DNA from 4 places in the Pseudomonas sp. TE24901 genome. Region 1 is predicted to be linked to each of the others. Evidence: riboswitches for the same ligand, from Rfam matches in the RefSeq annotation. Region 1 holds a riboswitch; each other region holds the start of a gene.
What was found. A riboswitch is a leader RNA that binds a small molecule or an ion and turns the genes downstream of it on or off. The one in region 1 is predicted to bind cobalamin.

Region 1 (5,886 bases):
GCGTGCCTGGCGGGTGTTGCCAAGTGGGGGCGGCGAACCAGCCGAAGCGTTCCACGGCCAGGACTTCGCCGTCCTGGCGGTCGCCTTCGTTGCGCACGATCACGGCGTCCAGTTCGTTGCGGTCGAACGCGGCCACCAGGTCGCGGGACGAGGCGATGCGCACTTCGAGGATCACCAACGGGTCGTAGGCCGCCAGGCGGCTGAGCCACAGCGGCAGGTCGGGCCCGGCCACGTGGTCGCTGATGCCGATCACCAGACGTCGTTGCACTTGGGCGGCCATGTCGCCCAAGGCGCGCTCGTGGGCGTTGAGCAGGGCGCGGGCGGCGACGATGAATTGCTCGCCCTGGGGCGACAGCCGCACATGCCGGGGCGTGCGTTCCAGCAGGCGATAACCGAGGCGTTCCTCCAGGCGCTTGAGCTTGAGGCTGATGGCGGCCTGGGAGGTGTCCAGCGCCTCGGCGGCGCGGGTGAAACTGGTGAAGTCGGCCACCAGCACGAACGCGTGCACGGTGTCGATATCCAGGGGTTTGGGTGCGTCAGCCATATCGGTTCCTTATCGCACATATATCGGCTCATATCTTGTTGAAATCATCGCGGCTGCGCAAGCTGGAACCTCATCTTGCACAGGAGTTTTTGTATGTTCGCCAAACAGTATTCGCACCGTTTGCCCGCCGACTACGACATGGGCGTGATTCGCCGGCGTGCCGCGCAATTGGGGCCATTGTGGGATAACGCCGAGGGGCTGCTGTTCAAGGCGTTTATCGCTCAGGAGCAGGGCGGCAACGTGTATGCGTCGGTGTACCTGTGGTCCGACCCGTTGCAGGCCGCCGACTTTCTGCTGGGGTCACGCTTCCAGAAAGTGCTCGACAGTTTCGGCCGCCCGCATATCGAAAGCTGGCTGCCGCTGGATGTGCAACGTGGGCCGGCGCAGGCGGCGTTGAGTTTGTATCGGGAAGAGTGGCCACTGGCACCGGGGGCGGATCGGGCCGCGATACTGGCTGAAGAGAAAGTGCGCAACCTGCAAGTGGCGGACAGCCGTGACACCTTCGCGGTGTTCCTGGCGCTGGATGTGCAAGCCTGGCGTTTGGTGCGCATCACCTTGTCGGCCAAGGCACTGGATGTGACGCATCCCGGGACGGGCTATCAGGTGTTCTACCTGGCCCATCCCGGAATCTAGCTCAGGAGTTCAAGCGTGCGCGTGGCTGGCTCAAGAAACGCTCGGCCACCGCACCGAACACCAGGCCCAGGGTGGTCCACAGCACCAGCTGGATGCCCAGGGACGCGACGCGGAATTTCCACAGCAGCACGGCCGAGAATTGCTCCGGCACTTCATTGATCACCGGGAACAGGCTGCCGGCCACCGACACGATCACGATGTACAGCGCAACGCCCAGGATTGCCCCGGCCCACACGCCACGGCGGGCAATCAGCTTGCGTGCGGCGTTGATCGCGATCACCGCGGCCGCTACCGACACCAGCAGCATCAGGAAGAACAGCTGGGTGCGCTGGGCGATGGTCTCCGGGTCACCCACGGATGGCGGGTTGGCCGGGTATTTCAGGCCGGGCACCAGGATGAGGGTGACAAACGCCGCCAACGCCAGCAGTGCCGCCAGGCCACGGGGGCCGACCTTGCCGATGCGGCCCAGGGCGTAGGCAAACACCAGGGAGAAAATCCCGCCCAGGGAAACGCTATACACCACCACACCGGTGAACAGGCCGAAGGTGCTTTGCACGTCGCGGCTCACCAGTTCTTCTTCCGGCGCATCGCCGTGCATCTGTGCCATCTGGTCTTCAAAGGCGATGGCCTTGTCGATTTGCGGTTCACCAAAGGTCTTGGCGAAGCCGAATGCCAATACGCCGGCGAGCAGGCCTACCAGCATCCCGCGAACGAGTAATTGCCCTGTCATGTCCTGTCTCTCTTGTTGATTAATGGCAGGGAAAGCCCAGCAGATGGCGACCGTCGTGGACGAATTCGTGCACGTACATGCCTTTGAAAACCGCTGTGGCACCTTGCTCGGCGCCGACGAAGTAGATCGCCAGCATCAACAGCAGGCCGCCGAAGATCGCCCAGGGGAGGATTTCGCCCAGGGGAATCGTTGGCACATAGACATCAGGGTGGGTTGCAGCGGTATTAGCCATGAAAACCTCCAGGGATGACGCGTCCCGAAATGGAAAGCAAAGGGAGCTGAAACAGGGTCTGGCTTACGGCTGTGGGGCCGAATACAGTGGCGCGACCGCGCCGGCTTCGAACCGGCTTCCTGTTTCATGTTCGTTGTAACATGTTGAAACAACTTTGCCAGTCTACGCTGACTGCGCGCCGAAACAGAGTGAATTTGTGATGCAGACCACCCGTTTAAGCCTGATCTGCCATGCCGCCACGCGGGCGCAGAAGCAGGGGCGGTTTTCCGATGACGAATCTGTCGTGCTGGACTGGCAGCGTGAGGCGCTATCCCAGGCCGGTCGCTACCCGAAAAAACACCGCCTGATCTGCGGGCCGGAAGCCAGGGCCCGGCAGACCGCTGGCTTGTTCGGTGACAACGCACAGGTAGAAGTCGCCTTGCGCGACGGCGATTTTGGCCACTGGAAAGGCCAGGCCATCGACCAACTGGACGATGAAGCCATGAGTGCCTGGCTCACCGACAGCGCCAGCGCGCCCCACGGTGGCGAGTCGGTGGACCAGATCTGCCTGCGGGTTGGACAGTGGATGACATCCCTGGAAAGCCAACCGGGGCATGTCGTGGCCGTTACCCATCCCTTTGTGATCCGTGCCGCGTTGTTGCACGTGCTGCAGTTGCCGCTGTCGATGTTCTACCGGGTCGACGTCGAGCCGCTGTCATGCACCGAGCTGCGTTTCAACCGCGTGTGGCGCCTGCGCCTGGAAACTCACGCCTGACCCCGCGAACATGGCAAAATCCACGCCCCGCAATGAGAGCAACCCATGAAACGCATCCTGATCATCGGCATTGGCGCCGGCAACCCTGACTACATCACGATGCAGGCCGTGAAGGCGCTCAACCGCACCGACGTGTTCTTCCTGATGGACAAGGGCCAGAGCAAGGACAAGTTGATCGACCTGCGCCGCGAGATCTGCGAGACCTACATCACCGAGCCCGGCTACCGCTTTGTCGAGGCCGACTGCCCCGAGCGTGTGCGCGGTGATATCGACTACACCACCGCCGTGCAGGACCTGAACCGCGACAAGCAGCAGACCTTCGAACGCATGATCAATGAGGAAATGGCCGACGGCGAAGTGGGCGCATTCCTGGCTTGGGGCGACCCGGCGCTGTACGACAGCACCATTCGGATCCTGCAGGCGATCCTGGCCAGTGGCCGTTGCACCTTTGAATTCGAAGTGATCCCCGGCATCACCAGCGTGCAGGCCCTGGCAGCGCAGCACAAAGTGCCGCTCAACCGCATTGGCAAGTCCGTCGAGATCACCACCGGGCGCCGCTTGGCAGCAGGGCAGGCCAGCGACGCCGACACCCTGGTGGTAATGCTCGACGCCGAAGATTCCTATCGTACCGTGGCCGATCAGGACCTGGACATTTATTGGGGCGCCTACCTGGGCACGCCGGACGAGATCCTGATCAGCGGCAAGGTGGCTGATGTGGCAGAAGAGATTCAACGGGTGCGCAAGGCCGCGCGCCTGGCCAACGGCTGGATCATGGACACCTATTTGTTGCGCAAACCCTGAGGTAACGTCCCATGCTCAAACTGTTTGCCCTGGCACTGACCCTGGTGGCCGGCGCTGCTCATGCTGACGATTCGCTGCACACCGACTTGCCGTTGGCGTACCTGGAACAGACCCAGACCGATGCACGCAACCAGCCGTTGGTGATTTTCCTGCACGGGTTTGGCAGCAACGAGGAAGACCTGTTTGGCATCAAGGATTCGCTGCCGTCCACTTGGACTTACCTTTCGGCACGGGCACCCATGCCAGTAGACCCCCAGGGTTATCGCTGGTTTACCAAGACCCAGGGTGAAGCTGAGTACAACGGCGAAACGGCCGACCTGCAGCGCAGTGCAAAATTGATCGAAGACTTTATCGGCAAGGCCACGGCCAAGTACCACACCCGGCCCGATCGGGTATTCCTGGTGGGCTTCAGCCAGGGCGCGATCATGTCCTACGAGGTGGGCTTGCGTCAGCCGGAGCGGGTACGCGGGATCGCGGCGCTCAGTGGCAGTGTGCTGCCAGTGCTCAAGGCCGAGCTGAAACCGAATGACGCGTTGGCTGCGCTGGCGATCTTCATCGGGCACGGCACGCTGGACCAGGCGCTGCCCTATGCGTCGGCCACGCGGGCGAACGAGGTGTTGACGGGGTTGGGGTTGAAGCCGGAGTTTCACGGTTACCCGGGCATGCCGCATACCGTGAGTGAAGCCGAAGTGCAGGATTTGAAAGCCTGGCTGGAAAAAAGCCTGAAATAAACGCGGTCAAAAAATGTGGGAGCGGGCTTGCTCGCGAATGCGCTGGATCAGTCAACCTTTCTGTGACGGGTACACCGCATTCGCGAGCAAGCCCGCTCCCACATTCGATTTGTGTTGTACGTAGCGGGGTTATTTACCGCCGGTAATCTGCTTCACCAACTCCGCATGCCCCTTCACATCATCCCCACGGGAAATGGCCTGGATCACCAGCAGGTGATTCCCCGAACCGCCGAGGAACGTGGAGTTCAGCGTCTTGCCGCCGCCCTGGGTGGCGGTGCTGTCGACCTGGCGCAGGCCCAGGCCCTTGAAGGTCAGCTTCTTTTCGCCTTGTTTCTTGAAGTCGGGCAGGGCGGCACTTTGGTCCTTGATAAACCCGGCCACGGCGCCATCGAGGAACTGGGTGTCGTTGTCCTGGATGGTGACCCCATCTTTACGCGCGGTTTCGGCGACGATCACCACGCTTTTGGTGGTCTGGTTGGCGTACAGCGTGCCCTGGGTGTCAGCAGTGCCGTCTTCGGCCTTGCCGGTGGGCAGCGTGTCGGCCACATACGCCTTGGGCAGCTTGAAGGTGAACTTGCCGCCCAAGGTCGAGATGGTTTGCGTGTCGGCTTTCTGTGGTGCGGGTTTGCTGGCCGCGAAGGCAACGCTTGCACTGAGCGCGAGGGCCAGCAGGGCGGCGGTCTTGGTGAGGGTGGCCATGTAGCGCTCCAGAGATGAACGAAATTGCGGCGTATTCTGTCAGAAAATTCGCAATATCGTTCATCTGCTGCCTCACACCTTGTCGGACTCCTCCTCAAGCCGGTCCATCTCAAACAGCCGCGCCAGTTCTGTCCGGGCTTCCTGGGCGGTTTGCATCACCTTGGCCGCGTCGTCGTATACCGCGTGCTGGGCGGCCAGCACTTGCAGGTCGTGGTTCTTGAAGCGGGTGATGCGTGCATCGGCCTGGGCCTGGGTCAAGCCGAGGCCGACCAGGGTGCGGCGGCTCATTTCCAGGCTGGAGTAGAAGGTTTCGCGCACCGGTGATGCGTCCAGGTCCACCAGGCGGTGAACGTGCTGGCGGTTGCGGGCGCGGGCGATGATCTTCATGTGCGGGTAGAGGTTGCGCACCAGCTCCGCCGTCTTGATGTTGATCTCCGGGTCGTCCATGGCGATCACGAAGAATTCCGCCTGGTCGACCTTGGCCGCATGCAGGATCTCAGGGCGTTGCGGGTCGCCATAGAACACCGGCATGCCGCCGAAACTGCGGGTCAGCTCGATGGTTTCCACCGAGGTGTCCAGGGCGATGAACGAGATGTTTTGCGCACGCAGAATTCGCGCGACGATCTGGCCCATGCGACCCATGCCGGCGATCACCACGCGGGGCGCATCGCTTTCGATGGTGCGGTATTCCTCGGGCACTTCCACCGGCTTGGCCTTGGGCTTGAACAGCTTGGGGCACACCAGCAACAGCAGTGGCGTCAC
Region 2 (5,886 bases), on a different contig from region 1:
GTGCGCCAGCATTTGAGCGCCAGGCGAGTCTTGCCGAGCACGGCGTAGGTCAACGCCACCAGGCGTGCGGGAATGTAGTTGAGCACGTCGTCGATCTTGGCCGCAGCCCAACCGAAACGCTCGAAGCGTTCGTTGCGATAGCCCCACATGGCGTCGAGGGTGTTGCTCAAGCGGTAGAGCACCACGCCCGGCACGCCGGCGACTACAAACCAGAACAGCGCGGCAAACACCGCGTCGCTGCCGTTCTCCAGCACCGATTCGGTGGCGGCGCGGGCGACTTCGGTGCTGTCCAATTCGCTGGTCTGGCGGCTCACCAGGTAGCTGACGCGTTTGCGCGCTTCGTCCAGGTCATCGCTGCGCAAGGCCTGCGCCACCGGAATCACATGCTCGCCGAGGCTGCGCATGCCGAGGGCGCAGTACAACGCGAGAATTTCCAGTACCCAACCGATATACGGCGCCCACGACAGCGCCGTGGCCAGCAGGGTCAGCGGCACCACCGCGATAAACCACGCGGTCACGCCATGGCTGCGCCAACCGCGCCCACCGGTGTTGAAACGTTGCTCGATGCGCCCGGCGAAATTGCCGAACGCCACCAGCGGATGCCAGCGCCTGGGCTCGCCCAATAGCGCATCCAGCGCCACCGCAGCGACACACAGCAAGGCCACACTCATTGACTCACTCCCCACGCATTCTCATACAACATGTCACTCAGCGGCCGAGGCTCGGTCCAGCCTTCGAGCTGCAACATCGGTGCCGGATAGAACTCGGCCACCGGCCCCAGGCACAGCACCGCCAGGGGTTTTGCGCCAGGCGGCAAGCCCAGCAGATCGGCCAGGGCCTGGGGCTCGAACAGCGAGACCCAGCCCATGCCCAAGCCTTCGGCACGGGCCGCCAGCCACAGGTTCTGGATGGCACAGGACAGCGAGGCCATGTCCATTTCCGGCAAGGTACGACGGCCGAAGATATGGCGCTCGCGGTCATCCATCAACGCCGCGACCAACACTTCGGCACAGTCGTGAATGCCTTCGACCTTGAGCTTCATGAATTCATCGGAGCGTTCGCCCAATGCCTCGGCGGTGCGTACGCGCTCTTCTTCCACCAGTTGTTGAATCTGCCCACGCAGTTGGCGGTCGCTGATACGGATAAAGCGCCAGGGTTGCATCAGGCCGACGCTGGGGGCCTGATGGGCAGCCTGGAGCAAACGGTGCAGCAACTCAGGGGCAACGGTGCCGCCGCTGAAGTGGCGCATGTCGCGGCGTTCGGCGATGGCGCGGTAGATGGCCTGGCGGTCGGCTTCGGGGAAGGCGTTGTCAGTCATGGCCTCTTCGCGGGCAAGCCCGCTCCCACATTGGATGGGGTTTCAACTCGGTACATTGTGGGAGCTGGCTTGCCTGCGATGGCGGCCTCCCGGTCTGGCGCAAACAATGCCGCAACCGCCACGGGATTGGATGGAAAATAGAAATGTACGTAAGACGCGGTCATGCGGCCTTGCCGGTAGACCGCCTCGGCACCACGCCCACCGTTGGGGCTAAGGCCACGGGCAATCGGCTGCCACTCGGTGGTCGTGAGGGAGTGGTGATAGGTATGGCCGCGCAGCGTGCCTTCGGGCAGCTCGACATTCTGCAGGGCCAGGGCCGCGAGTTTCTTCTGCATCACGGCATCGCCTTGCAGCAGGCCCACCAGTTCGGCGCGGACGCCATCGACATCGGTCAGCGAGTCGAGCAGGTACAGCATGCCGCCGCATTCAGCGAGCAAGGGTTTGCCGGCGGCATGGTGAGCGCGGATGGCTTTGAGCATCGGCGTGTTTTGCGACAGTGCCTGGTGGTGCAACTCCGGATAGCCACCCGGCAGGTAGAGGCTTTCGGCGTCTGGCAATTGGTGGTCATGGATCGGCGAGAAGAAGTGCAACTCGGCACCCATCGCGCGTAGCAGGTCGAGACTGGCGCCGTAGGTAAAGGCGAAGGCTTCGTCGCGGGCCACAGCAATACGCACGCCTTCGAGCAACGGCTCGGCCACGATCACTTCGGGCGCGGCAAAGGTGACCGGAGGCGGTAAGGCGACTTCGCAGCTGCTGCCCAGTGCTTGAGCGGCGGCATCCAGGCGCACATCGAGATCATTCAATTCGCTGGCTTGCACTAGCCCCAAGTGTCGGCTGGGCAGTTCGATCCCGGTTTCGCGGGACAATGCGCCATACCAGCGCAAGCCTTCAGTCAGGCTGCCTTCCAGCAACTGCGCGTGGCGCAAGGTGCCGACGCGGTTGGCCAGCACGCCGGCAAACGGCAGGTCCGGCTGATAACGCGCCAGACCCAGGGCCAGGGCACCGAAGGTCTGGGCCATGGCGGTGCCGTCGATCACGCCCAGCACCGGCACACCGAAGTGCCGCGCCAGGTCGGCGCTGGAGGGCGTACCGTCGAACAGGCCCATCACGCCTTCGATGAGGATCAGGTCGGCCTCGCCCGCCGCTTCCCACAACAGGCGGCGACTTTCCTGCTCGCCCACCATCCACATGTCCAGCTGGTACACCGGCGCACCGCTGGCACGCTCGTGGATCATGGGGTCGAGGAAGTCCGGGCCGCACTTGAACACGCGCACCTTGCGCCCCAGGTTGCGGTGCAAACGGGCCAGCGCGGCGGTGACGGTGGTTTTGCCCTGGCCGGACGCCGGTGCGGCGATCAAGACGGCCGGGCAATGACGGGGCTGATTCAAAGTTCGACGCCCTTCTGTGCCTTGATACCGGCCTGGAACGCGTGCTTGAGCATGCCCATTTCGGTGACGGTGTCGCCCATTTCGATCAATTCGGGTTTGGCGCCACGGCCAGTGACCACCACGTGTTGCATCGGAGGTCGGGCTTGCAGGTCGCTGAGCACCTGGTCCAGGTCGAGGTAACCGTGCTTGAGGGCGATATTCAGCTCATCCAGCACCACCAGGCCGATGGCCGGATCTTGCAGCAGTTCGCGGGACACCGCCCAGGCGGCTTCGGCGGCGGCAATGTCGCGCTGGCGGTCCTGGGTTTCCCAGGTGAAGCCTTCGCCCATGACGTGGAAACGCACTTGCTCGGGGAAGCGGCGGAAGAACAACTCTTCACCGGTGCTGTTACGCCCCTTGATGAACTGCACCACGCCGCACTGCATGCCGTGGCCCATGGCCCGGGCCAGCATGCCGAATGCGGAGCTGCTCTTGCCTTTGCCGTTGCCGGTCAATACCAGCAACAAACCGCATTCATTGGGGGAGTTTGCGATGCGCTCGTCGATCACGGCTTTTTTGCGCAGCATGCGCGCCAGGTGACGTTCGTCGCGGTCGGGGGAATCGGTCATGGCAGCTCTCCGTTGGGGCTGGACAAAAACGGCGGGCAGGGAAAAGAAAATACAGACAGCCAAGCATCGCCCACCGTGATGCTGTTGGATGCTCCGGGCCGGTCTCCGGGCTCATGAGTGGCGCCCTGCCCTTGTGAAAAGAGCGAGCAGACCGACGTTGCGCCTTCCCATATCGCGCGCGATACAGTGGCAAAAGGCAGCGTCTTGACTCATTTACCGTTGCGGGGGCAGCGCCGGAATCGCGGCAGCACTGTGTACAAGTGCGCTCACTCACCGGCTTCCCTGTTTCACCCTGTCGACGCATACGCCACAGAGCACCTGGAACAAGCCGCGAAGGTTAGTGGGTTGGGGGTGGAGCGTCAATTAAAGCCGGCCTCGCACTTGAACCATCGGACCGCCGTACTCCTCTACCCTTACAGGTATTCAGGAGAACACCATGCATAAAACCAGACTCGCCTTACTGATCATGCTCGCAGGCACCCTCGCCGCCTGCGGTGAAAGCTCAACGTTGCAGGTGTCGGACGGCACCGGTCCTTCGCCCAAGTTGCCCGAACCGAACAAGACACTGATCCCCACCGTCAACATCGCCCCGGCGATCGGCTGGCCTGATGGCGCAAAACCAACGGCCGCCGCAGGCACCCAGGTGGCCGCGTTCGCCGAAGGGCTGGACCACCCGCGCTGGCTGTATGTACTGCCCAACGGCGATGTGCTGGTGGCCGAAACCAATGCGCCGCCCAAACCGGATGATGCCAAGGGGATTCGCGGCTGGGTCATGGAGAAGGTCATGGGCCGCGCCGGCGCGGGTGTGCCGAGCCCGAACCGCATCACACTGCTGCGCGATGCCGACCACGACGGCGTTGCCGAGACGCGCACAGTGTTCCTGGAGAACCTGAACTCACCGTTCGGCATGACCCTGGTCGGCAACGATTTGTACGTGGCGGACTCGGACCAACTGCTGCGCTTCCCCTATCAACCGGGCGAAACTACGATCAAGGAAGCCGGCACCAAAGTGGTCGACCTGCCAGGCGGCAGCATCAACCACCACTGGACCAAGAACGTAGTAGCGAGCAAAGACGGCAGCAAACTGTATGTGAGCGTCGGCTCCAACAGCAACGTCGGCGAAAACGGCCTGGAAGCGGAAGAAGGTCGGGCGGCGATCTGGGAAGTGGATCGCGCCTCGGGCCAGCACCGCATCTTCGCCTCAGGCCTGCGCAACCCGAATGGCATGGCTTGGGAGCCGCAGACGGGCAAGTTGTGGACGGCGGTGAATGAGCGTGACGAGATCGGCAGCGACTTGGTGCCGGACTACATCACGTCGGTCAAGGATGGCGGCTTCTACGGCTGGCCTTTCAGTTATTACGGCCAGCACGTGGATGTGCGCGTTTCGCCGCAGAACCTGGACCTGGTGGCCAAGGCCATCGCGCCGGACTATGCCGTGGGCCCGCATACGGCATCGTTGGGGCTGACCTTCGCAGAGGGCAACAAACTGCCGGCGCAGTTCAGCAACGGGGCATTTATCGGCCAGCATGGGTCGTGGAACCGCAAGCCACACAGTGGCTACAAGGTGATCTTTGTGCCGTTCGAGGGGGGCCAGCCCAAAGGGCAACCGGTGGACGTGCTGACGGGGTTTCTCGATAAAGATGAGAAGGCCATGGGGCGGCCGGTGGGTGTGGTGGTTGATCAGCAGGGGGATTTGCTGGTGGCCGATGATGTGGGGAACAAGGTGTGGCGGGTGTCGCCAGCCAAATAAATACAAAACCCGTAGGAGCCGGCTTGCCGGCTCCTACGGGTGTTATGGGTTGCGAGCCAGGTTTGCTGGCAACACGCGCTTGGCGCTCAGGTAAGCATTCTGCCAATACGCCTTGGACAAGGTATCCAGCTTGACCGTACCGCCGGTTTGCGGCGCGTGTACGAAACGCCCCTCCCCCACGTAGATCCCGGCATGGCTGACCTGTGAACCGCCACCGGTGGCGAAGAACAGCAAGTCGCCGGTCTGCAGGTTCTCTTCGCTGACGTCCTGGGCACGCATCACGATCAGCTCGCGGGTGGTGCGCGGCAACGAGATACCCGCCGCGTCACGGTAGACAAAGCCGATCAAGCCACTGCAGTCGAAACCGGAGTCCGGTGTGTTGCCGCCCCAGCGGTAAGGCGTGCCAACCAGGCCCAGCGCACGGAAGAGCACGTCTTCGGCAGCAGGCGAGAAGCTCTGACTGGAATAGTTGAACACGGGCTTGGGCTTGGCCGCCACGAACGCAGGGGGCGGTGGACGGCTTGCGCAGGCGCTGAGGAGCGCGGCGCAAACGAGAAGAATAAGGCGGGCTGAGGTCGACATGGGCAGAACAATCCTGGTCTGGATGCGGCTTTTCGCTGCCGAACGCTGAAAACCAGAACGCGCAAGCAAAGCTCGCGCGAACGGATTACAACAATATCCAGGGATTCTAGCGCTTACACGTCAAACTTCAAGTATCACTTTAAGTTTACTTGCTAGCGGTAACCGTCGTCGGGGCCATGGCGAGTGCGCGCTTGGCTTCGATGAAGGTTTTGCTCCAGTAGCTGTCACCCAGGTTGTCGA
Region 3 (5,886 bases), on a different contig from region 1:
ATTACGGGCACACCGAGCCTAGGCGAGGTGCCGAGTGTTGGGGCAAGAGCCCTTTGCTGACTTTGGGCTGGGCCGGCATTCCGGCTCTTTTCCAAAGTGAGCCGCCGTAAGGGCGGAACCCTAAGCAGCCGTTACCCCAAAAACGGATATGTACCCCGTCCGAGAAACCGCCTATCCCGACAAAAACACTAGGACTTTGTACCTGCGTAATATTTTGGCGTAAACTGCCGGCAAGCCTGTGAGGAGTTTCCATGACTGCCATAACCATTACCGACGCCGCCCACGATTACCTGGCTGACCTGCTGTCCAAGCAGAACACCCCGGGTATCGGCATCCGCGTCTTTATCACCCAGCCCGGCACCCAGTACGCCGAGACCTGCATTGCCTACTGCAAGCCGGGTGAAGAAAAGCCTGAAGACACCGCCCTGGGGCTGAAAAGCTTCACCGCGTACATCGATGCCTTCAGCGAAGCCTTCCTTGACGACGCTGTGGTCGATTACGCCACCGACCGCATGGGCGGCCAGTTGACCATCAAGGCGCCCAACGCCAAGGTGCCGAACGTCAATGCCGACAGCCCGGTCAACGAGCGCATCAACTACTACCTGCAAACCGAGATCAACCCGGGCCTGGCCAGCCACGGCGGCCAGGTCAGCCTGATCGACGTGGTTGACGACGGCATCGCCGTATTGAAGTTTGGCGGCGGCTGCCAAGGCTGCGGCCAGGCGGACGTGACCTTGCGTGAAGGCATCGAGCGCACCTTGCTCGAACGTATTCCAGAGCTCAAGGGCGTACGCGACGTGACCGACCACACGCAGAAAGAAAACGCCTACTACTGAGTAAGGCGTTCACTGCGAACAAAAAAACGGCGCCCCGTGAGCGCCGTTTTTTTATGCCTTAAATTCAATGGCTTGCACTATCTATTTAACAAAATAGATCAATTGTGGGAGCTGGCTTGTCGGGTCGCCGCATCGCTGCGATAGCGTTATATCAGCAGACAAATGTTTTATCTGGCACACCGTCATCGCGGGCAAGCCCGGCTCCCACAGGGTTTTGCGTAGCTCTCAGGGCTTGATCAAGGGCGGTAGAGGTGAGCATGACCTGCGCGGTACAGCGAGGACTCGCTGAAGCTGTCACTGGCCAGCACTCGGCCCACCACAATCAGCGCCGTACGCCGAAAGCCCTTGGCGGCCACCTTCTGGGCAATATCCGCCAGTGTGCCGACCGCCCAATCCTGGTCCGGCCATGTCGCCCGGTGCACCACCGCAATCGGGCAGTCGGCGCCATAGTGTGGCAGCAGCTCAGCGACGATCTTGTCCAAGTGGTTGACCCCCAGGTGGATCGCCATGGTCGTGCCATGCCGCGCCAGGCTGTCGAAGCTCTCGCCGGCCGGCATGCCTGTTTTATCGGCATAGCGGGTCAGAATCACGCTCTGGGCGATGTCCGGCAGGGTCAACTCGGTTTCCAGTAACGCCGCACAGGCGGCCACTGCGGTAACGCCCGGGATGATCTGGAAAGGAATGCCCAACTCGCGCAAATGACGGATCTGCTCGCCAATCGCCCCGTAAAGGCTTGGGTCGCCGGAATGCACCCGCGCCACGTCCTGGCCTTTGGCGTGGGCTGTCTTGATCAGGTCGATGATCTGTTCCAGGTGCAATTCGGCGCTATTGACGACGGTCTCTGCCTGATGACCTTCCAGCACCGCTGCGGGCACCAGCGAGCCGGCATAGATGATCACCGGGCAGTTACGGATCAGCCGCTGACCCTTGACGGTGATCAATTCCGGGTCGCCGGGGCCTGCGCCGATGAAGTAGACGGTCATGGGAAATTCCTGTCGAAAAACGGGCGAGCATGAAAGTGGCTCATGATCGGAAGCGGCGATTATCGGGATTTTAGCCGGCGCACGCCAACGCAAAGGTAGCCTGGGCGGCTTTTTTGCGGGTGATCAGCAGTCCGGCAGGGGCACCCGCGAGGTGTTCGGCCAGGGCCAGGGCAGCGCTTTCGGCGACGCCGTAGCAGCCGGTATGGGCAAAGGCGACCTCGGATTTGTGACTCAAACGCTCGGCATAAACCGCCAGTTGTCCTGCGTTGAAACAGTGCAACGGGAGATCCAGCGCCCGGGCCATGGCCCGTATTCCCGGTTCATCCTTTTTCAGATCGATACTGGCCAGCGCGGTAATGCTGTTGCGATCAACGCCCCCCTCCGCGAGGGCGCTGTCAAACAGATCCAGCAGGGCGTGAACGTCACAACCCCGCTGGCAGCCCAAGCCGACCGCCAGGATCATGCAGCGTAGTGATCGTCACGGTTGCGACGGAACAACCACGCGCTGATCAGGCCCAGCGCCAGCCAGAAGGCGACGTTGGTCAGGTGCGAGGCGATCTTGAACTGCGCTTCCAGCGCCTCGGGTGCCAGCATCGAGTGCACTTCCGGTTGTGGCGCGCCGATGACGTGAGGCACGGCCAGGATCGCGGCACCCAGCACTTTCAGCAGCCAGTTACGGCCAAACACCAGCAGCGCAATACCGGCGGCGGTGGAGGCGGCGGTGCCGATCCACCAGATCTGCCGTTGCGCCAGATCGGCTGCCGCAGTGCCTGGCAGCTCAGGTGGCAGGCCCATGGTCGGCGCCAGTACGAAGGTGGCGTAACCGGCCAAGCCCCACAGCAAGCCTTGCGCGGTACGGGTCGGTGCGCGCAGGGTGTAGAGACCGGCCAGCATCAGGGCGAAACCGACTGCTACGACCAGGTTGCCGCCTGTGGTCGACAGCACACGCTGCCAGCCATCTTCCGGCTCCCAGGCCTCGGCGTCATGGCTGTGGGCGGCGGCGCCTTCGGCGTGTTCGTGGGCCACTTCGGTGGCGGCCGGGGCGTTTTCGAAGGTTTCCGCCTGCAGAATCAGCGGGGCGACCCAGAAGCTTTGCAGCAGGGTCAGCAGCAGGGCGGCCAGCAGGCCAGTGAACCCTGCGGTTTGCGCAATACGCTTGATCATGTCGGCAAGTCTCAGTGGCACGGGAACGCGGCGCTGTGGCGGGTATCGTGGGCTGCGTTGTGCACCGCCTCGATATGCGAGAAACCGGCGAAATACACCAGACACGCGCCGAGGATCGACGCACCGATGGCGGCGGTCAGGCGTTGGCTGAGGGTGGTGGTGTTGCCGGTGGCGTGCGAGGTGCTGGTGATGATCGACATGGCGCGTCCCTTCAGGGTTTCAGGGTGACACGAGCGCATGAAAACCCCGCGAGCCGGGCACGCAGGGTTCGAACAGCGCCCGCCCACCGCGGGTTTGTTATCTGATTTTTTCGGGCCGGTCTCCGGGCTTGCGAGGGGGCTCTTGGGAGAGTCCTGAAAGCATCGCCTTCCCATGCAAGTGCACAGTGGTTATGACGCTTCGCTCGCTTACCGTTGCGGGGGCAGCACCGGACTTGCCATAGGGGTATGGCGTACCGGTTTCCCGTTTCACCCTTTGCAGGGCACCCGAAACAAGGTGTGTAGGAGAACATGGGCGGTTGATGTGCGTCAAACACCTTGAACGGCTGTAAATGTTTAAGGTGTTTGACGGATAGGGTTGACCTCAAGGGTGACGAGCGATCGATGTTACTTTTTTGTGGATCAGACAAATTTTTATATCATCTCGAAATGAACCTGACTCTGCGATGATCGGAAGCGTAGGTGATCAAGTAGTCAAGGTTGTCATGATCAAACCTCTCGTCTTGTAATCCTCTTCCGCTGAGTGTCCAGCCCACTCCTATGTCCAGCTGGTTGAGAAGCTCGGTGCGTTTGAGGATCTCCTCGGCAATGGCTGAGGCTTTTGGAGAGAAGGTTCTCGTGGTTGGCACCTGACCGGCGGCCTCTTTTAATTCTTTGAAGTTGACGTATTCATCGCCCTGTCCGGCTGCATATTCATCGAAGTGTTTCTTCACCTCTTGTAGCAACTCTTTGTCACTGTAGAACCAGACCTGGGGCTTTTGCTCTGTTGTACTTCTCTTTGCCCGAGTTTCGAGGCTACTCGTGCTGGTGTATGCAGCGTGTTGGATCTGAATACTGTCCTGCGGGGCATCAGCTTCTTTCTCGCCTTTGTAGCTCGGCGAGTTGGGTGGCAGGTTAAAGTGGAGAGGGTAAAGTGTCATGTTTGATCCTTTATTGCGTTGGTATGTCTGGCGCGCATTGAGCGCTTATGAGCCAAATCTGTGTGGTGCAAAAGTCCAAGCTGTTCCTAGCTGGCTATCGGGCAATTAATGCGAGTTGTAAGTTTCATTCGACTGCCGCGGTATGGCGCGAACCTCATGTGTTGGCATTGACCCGCTCTGTGGCACTGCGTAGCCTTGCACCCTCGAGGTTCTCCAGCCCAGGCCGGAGCTAAGAAGGGAACGCGGTCCAAGCCGCGGCTGCCCCCGCAACTGTAAAGGGTTCAGCTGACTGCCACGCCACTGCCGACAAGGCGGGAAGGCGCAGCCAGCGCCGGTCGCAAGACCCGCACGCCCCAAGCCAGGAGACCTGCCTCGCAACCGATTTTCTACTTCAACCGGGCGGGGTGATCCGGTGACGAAATCCGCTGCTGCGCGCCGTCGCAGGGCCTATCGTCCCGTATGCCCGCCCCAAAGGGCATCCGATGAAAACACTGGCCAAACTCCCCGTCACCATCGTTACCGGCTTCCTCGGGTCGGGCAAAACCACCTTGCTGCGCCACATGCTCGACAACGCCCAGGGCCGTCGCATCGCGGTAATCGTCAACGAATTCGGCGAATTGGGCATCGACGGTGAAATCCTCAAGCAGTGCTCCATCGGTTGCACCGAAGAAGAAGCCAACGGCCGCGTCTACGAGTTGGCCAACGGCTGCCTGTGCTGCACCGTGCAGGAAGAGTTCTTCCCGGTGATGCGCGAACTGGTGGCCCGTCGTGGTGACCTCGACCACATTCTCATCGAAACCTCAGGCCTGGCCCTGCCAAAACCCTTGGTACAAGCCTTCCAGTGGCCGGAAATCCGCAGCGCCTGCACCGTCGACGCGGTAATCACCGTGGTCGACAGCCCGGCCGTCGCCGCGGGCACCTTCGCCGCCTTCCCGGACCAGGTCGACGCCCAGCGTAAACTGGACCCGAACCTGGATCACGAGTCGCCGTTGCACGAGCTGTTCGCCGACCAACTGGCCAGCGCCGACCTGGTGATCCTCAACAAAACCGACCTGATCAACCCGGAAGACCTGGCCCGCGTGCGCCTGGAAGTCGCCGAAGAGTTGCCGCCTGCGGTGAAGATCATCGAAGCCAGCAGCGGTCGCCTGCCGCTGGACGTGCTGATCGGCCTGGGTGCCGGCTCTGAAGAGCACATCGACGGTCGCCACAGCCATCACGATCATCACCACGAAGGTGAAGACGACGATCACGACCACGACGCTTTCGATTCCATTTCCATCGACCTGCCGCAAGCCGACGAAGCCCTGCTGCTCGACGCTCTGACCCAACTGGTGGTGCAACACGGCATCCTGCGCGTCAAAGGTTTCGCGGCCATCCCCAACAAGCCGATGCGCCTGCTGATCCAGGGTGTGGGCACACGTTTCGACAAGCACTTCGACCGTGCCTGGGGCGCTGACGAAGCGCGCATCACGCGCCTGGTGCTGATCGGTCAGGACCTCGATGCCGCCGGCCTCGAAGCGCAGTTGCGCGCTGCACTCAGCGTCTGACCCATGCACCTGCTCAGGACCCAGCCCGGTGGTTTCGTCTCGGACGACAATATTGCCGACCTTGGCCAAACCCCCGCTGACCTGGTGATCCTGTGCAGCGGTGATTCCAGCCTGGCATTGCTGGCCGAAGCGGCCCAGCAATTGCCCGACGATTACCCCAGCTTCCGCCTGGCCAACCCGATGCAGGTGCAGAACCATGCCTCGGTCGACCTGTACGT
Region 4 (5,886 bases), on a different contig from region 1:
CGACCTATATTCAGGGCGACGGGCGATTTCTGGTGGTGCGCCATGACGACCACATCGTCGCGGCTACCGCTATCGCCGGCAAGCCGGGCTCCTACAGTTCGGGTGCGGGCGGAAAGTCTTCGTAGCATTTTGGCAGGTAGCCCCAGATCCTCAGCACGTCGGCCTGCACTTCAAATTCGAAGCCTATTTGCGAGACGACCTGAGAGATTTCCTGGGTGTGGTCAATGTACGTGCGTGGCAATAACACGCCCAACGAGGGGGCTTCTTGCCACAAACCAATGTCGAACCATTGGACATACGCAAAGGGGAACGGCAGGTGGCAGAACCATTCCACATCCCATTCAGAGATATAGCCGGTGATGGATTTTGAACGATAGGACGGACGCCATTCCGTGCGCTGGCGCATGTGTGTGATCAGTTCGTTCCACTTGGTGTTGTTCGCGGCGCTTGCCAGGTTTCTTGTCTTGATAGCGGCCTGAATGATCTTGCGATTTTTATCAGTTTGGCGTGCGTCGGCCATGGGGAGTTCAGTCATTTTAGCCCTCTTGGTTTACGTTGATGACGCTAACGTCGGCGTATTCGAAGGTGTGCTCGGCGAACGCGGGTTGAGCGCAGAGGTTGGCGATGCTAGCAGAACGATTTCTGAGGGAGATATAAACAGCTTTGTAGTGAGCGGGCTTGCCCCGCACGGCGGTGTGTCAGGTCCTTTATATATACCTGACACACCGCGGCGCGGGGCAAGCCCGCTCACTACAAGATGGCGGTAGGCTGTTTAATGGGGGCGTAGTCGCAGGATTTGCGCGCCGTCGAACGGGTCGGTGAGGTAGTGCGCCTGCACGCCGAACGTGTCCTGCAACCGTTGTGGCGTGAGCACGTCCAGCGGTTTGCCGAGGGCGACCAAACGGCCGTGGTCGAGCACGGCCAAGCGATCGCAGGTCAGCGCCTGGTTGAGGTCGTGCAGGGCGATCAGCGTGGTGACGGGCAGCGCTTGCACGCCCTTCAAGATGCCAAGCTGATGCTGGATGTCCAGGTGGTTGGTCGGCTCATCCAGCAACAGAATCTGCGGCCGTTGCGCCAGGGCGCGGGCGATGTGCACGCGTTGGCGTTCGCCGCCGGAGAGGCTGCGCCAGGCGCGCTGGCTCAGGTGAGTGGCGTCGACGTCGTGCAGAGCCTGGTGCACGATGGCGTCGTCTTCCGCCGACCACGGGCTCAGCGCCGACAGCCAGGGCGTGCGGCCCAGGGCCACGGCGTCGAAGACGCGGATGGCGTCGTCGGTGTCGGCCTGTTGTTCCACCACCGCCAGTTGTTGCGCGATGGTGCGCCGGGACAAACTGCCCAGGCGTTGGCCGCCCAGCCGCACGTCGCCGCTCGCTGGCGTGCGCAACCCGGCGAGCAACTTGAGCAGGGTGGATTTGCCGGAGCCGTTAGGGCCGACGATGCCGAGGGTTTCGCCTTTTTCGACGTCGAGGTGAACATCACGCAGCAACTCCGCGTCGCGCACCTTGAAGCCCAGGCCGCTGCAACTGAGCACACTCATCGCGGGTGCCTCCGGCCGATCAGAATCAGCGCAAACACTGGCGCGCCAACCAATGCGGTGACCACGCCCACCGGAATCACCTGGCCCTTGATCAGGGTGCGCGACAGCACGTCCGCCGCAATCAGGAACAGCGCACCACCCAAGGCACTCGCCGGCAATAGGCGCGAGTGCCCGGTGCCCAGCAGCAGGCGCACGGCGTGGGGGATCACCAGCCCGACAAAGCCGATGGAGCCGACAATCGACACCATCACGGCCGTCACCAGCGCGGCACACCCCACCAGCACAAACTGCACGCGGCGCACCGGGATGCCCAGGGACGCCGCCGAGTCAGTGCCGAAGGTAAACGCATCCAGCGCACGGCGGTGCCACAGGCACACCGCCAAGCCCACTACCGCCACCGGCACCGCCAGCCACACCGACGGCCAACGCACGCCGCTGAGGTTGCCCAGCAGCCAGAACAGGATGCCGCGCGCCTGTTCGGAGCTGGCCGACTTGGTGATCAGGAATGCCGTGAGGGCGTTGAACAACTGCGAGCCGGCAATGCCTGCGAGGATGATCTGGCCGGTACCGCTGGCCGAACCGCTGGCGCGTGCCAGCAGAATCACCAGGGCAAACGCCGCCATCGCCCCCACGAACGCCCCGGCCGACAACGACACCAGCCCGCCACCGACGCCGATCAACGCCACCAGCACTGCGCCGGTGGAGGCGCCGGCGCTGATGCCGAGCAGGTACGGGTCGGCCAACGGGTTGCGCAGCAGCGACTGCAAGATCACCCCGCAGGTTGCCAGGCCCGCACCGCACGCGGCGGCCACCAGGGCGCGGGTGAGGCGGTAGTTCCACACCACGCCTTCGTCGATGGGGTCGAGCACGTAGCCCGCCGTCCACAGTTTATTGGCGAGCACTTGCAGCACCACCTGCGGCGAGATGGCGGTTTCGCCGATGGCCACGCCGGCGAGCACGGCGGCCAGGAGCAGGGCCAGGGCGAGCAGGGTACGGGTCATTTGAGTGGGTCGTAGCCGTCGATGGCCGTGGCCAGTTGTTCAAGGCCGTCGAACGTACGGAGGCTGGCCTGCAGCGCCAGGGCGTCGAGGATGATGATGCGGTTGTTTTTCACCGCGTCCATGTTGCGGGTCACCGGGTCGCTGCGCAGGAAAGCCAGTTTCTTTTCATGGTCGTCGGCCGGGTAGCGGCGGCGGTCCATGCGTGCGATCACCAGGAACGTGGGGTTGGCCTTGGCGATGGTTTCCCAGCCGACGGCGGGCCACTCTTCATCGGACTGCACCACGTTGGTCAGGCCAAGGGTCTGCAGCATGAATTCCGGAACGCCCTTGTGGCCGGCCACGTAAGGATCGGCGGCCATCTCGGCGCTGGAGAACCACACCAGCGCACTGGCCTGCTTGAGGCCTTTGCCTTGGGCGGTGGCGACCGACTTGGCCAGGCGCGCCTTGAGGTCGTCGTTCAGCTGTTGGCCACGGTCCTGCACGTCGAAGATCTGCGCCAGCTGGCTGATGCTTTTGTAAATGGTCTCGATGCGGAATGGCTCCAGCCGCGTGCCGTCGGCGCCCACCAGGTTGTCCTTGCCTTCGCAGTCGGAGGGCAGCAGGTAGGTGGGGATCTTCAGTTCCTGGAATTGCTCGCGGGTGCCGACCACGCCTTGGGGGCCGACCACCCATTCCAGCTCGGCGGCCACCAGTTGCGGGCGCTTGGCGATCACCGACTCAAAGCTCGGCTCGTTGTTCGCCAGGCGCTCGATGGTGTCGTTCTGGGCCTTGAATTGCGGCAACACATTGTTGAACCACAGCGAGGTGCCCACCACTTTGTCGCCCACGCCCAGTGCGTAGAGCATTTCGGTGGCGGCCTGGCCGATGGTTACGCTGCGGGCGGGGGCTTGCTGGAAGGTCTGGGTGCTGCCGCAGTTTTCCAGCGTCAGCGGGTAATGGGTGGGCGCAGCCTGGGCCAGGGTGCAGAAGCCGAGGCCGGTGAGCAGGGCGGTAACGCGTGGCAGCATGGGGCAATCTCCGTTTGAACCGTACAGTGAGCAGGGGGAGGTACGGTCGTGGAAATACAGCCATGGACGCTGCCGAAGGGCAGGGCAAGGATGTCCTTCCCGGACACCCCGCCGGTCGTGATAACGCTTGGCCGGCAGGTCTCCTGACTCGTGCGTCGTCGCCAGGCTCCGGCCTTCCCGAGCAGGGCTCAGTGGCAGTGTGGAGCAGGCTCAGCACCTACAGTTGCGGGGGCAGTTCCGATTGACGCGAGGGGCCGCGCTTCGGATTCCCTATTAGTCCCGTTTGGGAACCGGCGCGGTATGGTAGTCGATCGTACTGCCAAGGGGGAGAGAAAACCCGATCCCCCGTAGGAGCCGGCTTGCCAGCGATGGCGTCGGCGGAGGGTATTTGTGACCCAACTGTAGTGAGCGGGGCAAGCCCGCCCACTACAGGGCGGTGGGTTATTTGCGGTTCAGCCACACGGTTTGGGCGTTGCAGAATTCGCGTACGCCGAAGTGCGACAGTTCACGGCCAAAGCCGCTCTTTTTCACGCCGCCAAACGCCACCCGAGGGTCGGACACGCTGAAGGCGTTGACGAAGATCCCGCCGGTTTCCAACTGGTTGGCGATGTCGCGGGCCTTGGTCGCATCGGTGGTGAAGATGCTGGCGGTGAGCCCGAATTCGCTGTCGTTGGCCAGGGCCACGGCGTGGTCGGCGTCGCGGGCGGTGATGATCGAGGCCACCGGGCCGAACAGTTCCTGTTTGAACGAGGTCATCTGGTCGGTGACGCCGGCCAGCACGGTCGGCTCGTAGTAGTTACCGGCACCCGCGACTTTATTGCCGCCCAGCAGCAGGGTGGCGCCTTCTTCGAGGGTGGCCTGGACCTGGCCGTGCAGCTCGTCGCGCAGGTCGAAGCGTGCCATCGGGCCCACATAAGTGGTGGCCAGGGTCGGGTCGCCCATCACCAGGGCACGGCTGGCTTCGACGAATTTGGCGGTGAAGGCTTCGGCCACGCCGGCTTCGATGATCAGGCGCTTGGCGGCGGCGCAGACTTGGCCGCTGTTCTGGAAGCGGCCGATCAGGGCGGCTTGCACGGCGGCGTCGAGGTCGGCGTCGTTGAGCACGATGAACGGGTCGGAGCCGCCCAGTTCCAGCACGCATTTTTTCAGCGCAGCCCCGGCCTGGGAGCCGATGGCGATACCGGCGCGCACGCTGCCGGTGAGGGTCACGGCGGCAATGCGCGGGTCGGCGATGGCGCTGGACACGCCCTCGTTGCCCACGTTGATCACTTCAAACAGGCCTTCGGCAAAACCGGCTTTGTGGAAGGCCTGCTGAATCAGGTAGGCGCTGCCCATCACGTTTGGGGCGTGCTTGAGCACGTAGGTGTTGCCGGCGAGCATGGTCGGCACGGCGCCGCGCAGCACTTGCCACACCGGGAAGTTCCACGGCATCACGGCGAGGATCGGGCCCAGCGGGCGGTATTCGATCTGGGCGCTGCCGTTGTCCACCAGGGTCGGTTCCGGCGCCAGCATGGCCGGGCCGTGAGCGGCGTACCATTCGCTGAGCAGGGCGCATTTTTCGATTTCGGCACGGGCCTGGGCGATGGGCTTGCCCATTTCCAGGGTGATCATCTGCGCCATGTCTTCGGCTTGTTCACGCAGGGCGGCGGCCAGGGCCAGCAGCAGTTCGGCGCGCTGGCCGACCGGCTGGCGGCGCCAGGTGCGGAAGGCGGCGGTGGCGCGGTTCAGGGCGGCGTCCAGTTGCGCGGCGCTTTCGTAGGGGTAGCTGCCGACGGTTTCGCCGGTGGCCGGGTTGATCGAGAGAGCGTGGGTGGTTGCGTTCATGGCACCGTCCTGCTGAATGAATGGATTGGGTTCAGGCTACGGGGCTATCTCTTTTCTGGAAACTGAATAATATTAAGCAATACATTCACGATTGGAGAATGATGTGGATCTGGTGCAGCTGGAAATCTTCAAGGCCGTTGCCGAGCAAGGCAGCATCAGCGCCGCCGCGCAGTTGATTCATCGTGTGCCGTCGAACCTGACCACGCGCATCAAGCAACTGGAGCAGGACCTGGGCGTTGAATTGTTCATCCGCGAGAAGAGCCGCCTGCGCCTGTCGCCGGCCGGCTGGAACTTCCTCGGCTATGCGCGGCGCATTCTCGACCTGGTGCAAGAGGCCCGCGCCACGGTGGCGGGGGAGGAGCCCCAGGGCGCGTTTGCCCTGGGTTCGCTGGAGAGCACGGCGGCGGTGCGCATTCCGGCGTTATTGGCGGCGTATAACCAAAAGCACACCAAGGTCGAACTGGACCTGAGCACCGGGCCCTCAGGCACGATGATTGAAGGGGTGTTGTCGGGGCGA

Region 2: another riboswitch for cobalamin. It lies ahead of cobO (cob(I)yrinic acid a,c-diamide adenosyltransferase); the one in region 1 lies ahead of ACVWVP_RS27745 (CbtB domain-containing protein).
Region 3: another riboswitch for cobalamin. It lies ahead of ACVWVP_RS27260 (CbtB-domain containing protein); the one in region 1 lies ahead of ACVWVP_RS27745 (CbtB domain-containing protein).
Region 4: another riboswitch for cobalamin. It lies ahead of ACVWVP_RS14215 (ABC transporter substrate-binding protein); the one in region 1 lies ahead of ACVWVP_RS27745 (CbtB domain-containing protein).

The regions. Positions count from the first base shown of each region.
Region 1 is NZ_JBSSAF010000018.1:96,750-102,635, forward strand. Features, by position in the region: gene ACVWVP_RS27730 (LysR family transcriptional regulator) at 1-544, opposite strand, end outside; gene ACVWVP_RS27735 (DUF4865 family protein) at 638-1,177, shown strand; gene ACVWVP_RS27740 (CbtA family protein) at 1,179-1,907, opposite strand; gene ACVWVP_RS27745 (CbtB domain-containing protein) at 1,927-2,139, opposite strand; adenosylcobalamin (AdoCbl) riboswitch at 2,141-2,286, opposite strand; gene ACVWVP_RS27750 (histidine phosphatase family protein) at 2,339-2,893, shown strand; gene cobF (precorrin-6A synthase (deacetylating)) at 2,939-3,694, shown strand; gene ACVWVP_RS27760 (alpha/beta hydrolase) at 3,706-4,425, shown strand; gene ACVWVP_RS27765 (DcrB/PsbP domain-containing protein) at 4,555-5,124, opposite strand; gene ACVWVP_RS27770 (monovalent cation:proton antiporter-2 (CPA2) family protein) at 5,197-5,886, opposite strand, start outside.
Region 2 is NZ_JBSSAF010000007.1:60,302-66,187, forward strand. Features, by position in the region: gene cbiB (adenosylcobinamide-phosphate synthase CbiB) at 1-671, opposite strand, end outside; gene bluB (5,6-dimethylbenzimidazole synthase) at 668-1,318, opposite strand; gene ACVWVP_RS15485 (cobyrinate a,c-diamide synthase) at 1,315-2,706, opposite strand; gene cobO (cob(I)yrinic acid a,c-diamide adenosyltransferase) at 2,703-3,314, opposite strand; cobalamin riboswitch at 3,394-3,651, opposite strand; gene ACVWVP_RS15495 (PQQ-dependent sugar dehydrogenase) at 3,751-5,064, shown strand; gene ACVWVP_RS15500 (C40 family peptidase) at 5,107-5,646, opposite strand; gene ACVWVP_RS15505 (C40 family peptidase) at 5,792-5,886, opposite strand, start outside.
Region 3 is NZ_JBSSAF010000017.1:132,499-138,384, reverse strand. Features, by position in the region: gene nfuA (Fe-S biogenesis protein NfuA) at 252-836, shown strand; gene cobM (precorrin-4 C(11)-methyltransferase) at 1,073-1,819, opposite strand; gene ACVWVP_RS27270 (cobalamin biosynthesis protein) at 1,890-2,282, opposite strand; gene ACVWVP_RS27265 (CbtA family protein) at 2,279-2,983, opposite strand; gene ACVWVP_RS27260 (CbtB-domain containing protein) at 2,995-3,183, opposite strand; cobalamin riboswitch at 3,280-3,487, opposite strand; gene ACVWVP_RS27255 (hypothetical protein) at 3,621-4,121, opposite strand; cobalamin riboswitch at 4,311-4,510, shown strand; gene cobW (cobalamin biosynthesis protein CobW) at 4,604-5,668, shown strand; gene cobN (cobaltochelatase subunit CobN) at 5,672-5,886, shown strand, end outside.
Region 4 is NZ_JBSSAF010000006.1:239,592-245,477, forward strand. Features, by position in the region: gene ACVWVP_RS14195 (hypothetical protein) at 1-125, shown strand, start outside; gene ACVWVP_RS14200 (DUF6678 family protein) at 92-535, opposite strand; gene ACVWVP_RS14205 (ABC transporter ATP-binding protein) at 773-1,537, opposite strand; gene ACVWVP_RS14210 (FecCD family ABC transporter permease) at 1,534-2,538, opposite strand; gene ACVWVP_RS14215 (ABC transporter substrate-binding protein) at 2,535-3,545, opposite strand; cobalamin riboswitch at 3,662-3,855, opposite strand; gene ACVWVP_RS14220 (aldehyde dehydrogenase family protein) at 3,987-5,369, opposite strand; gene ptrR (putrescine utilization regulator PtrR) at 5,473-5,886, shown strand, end outside.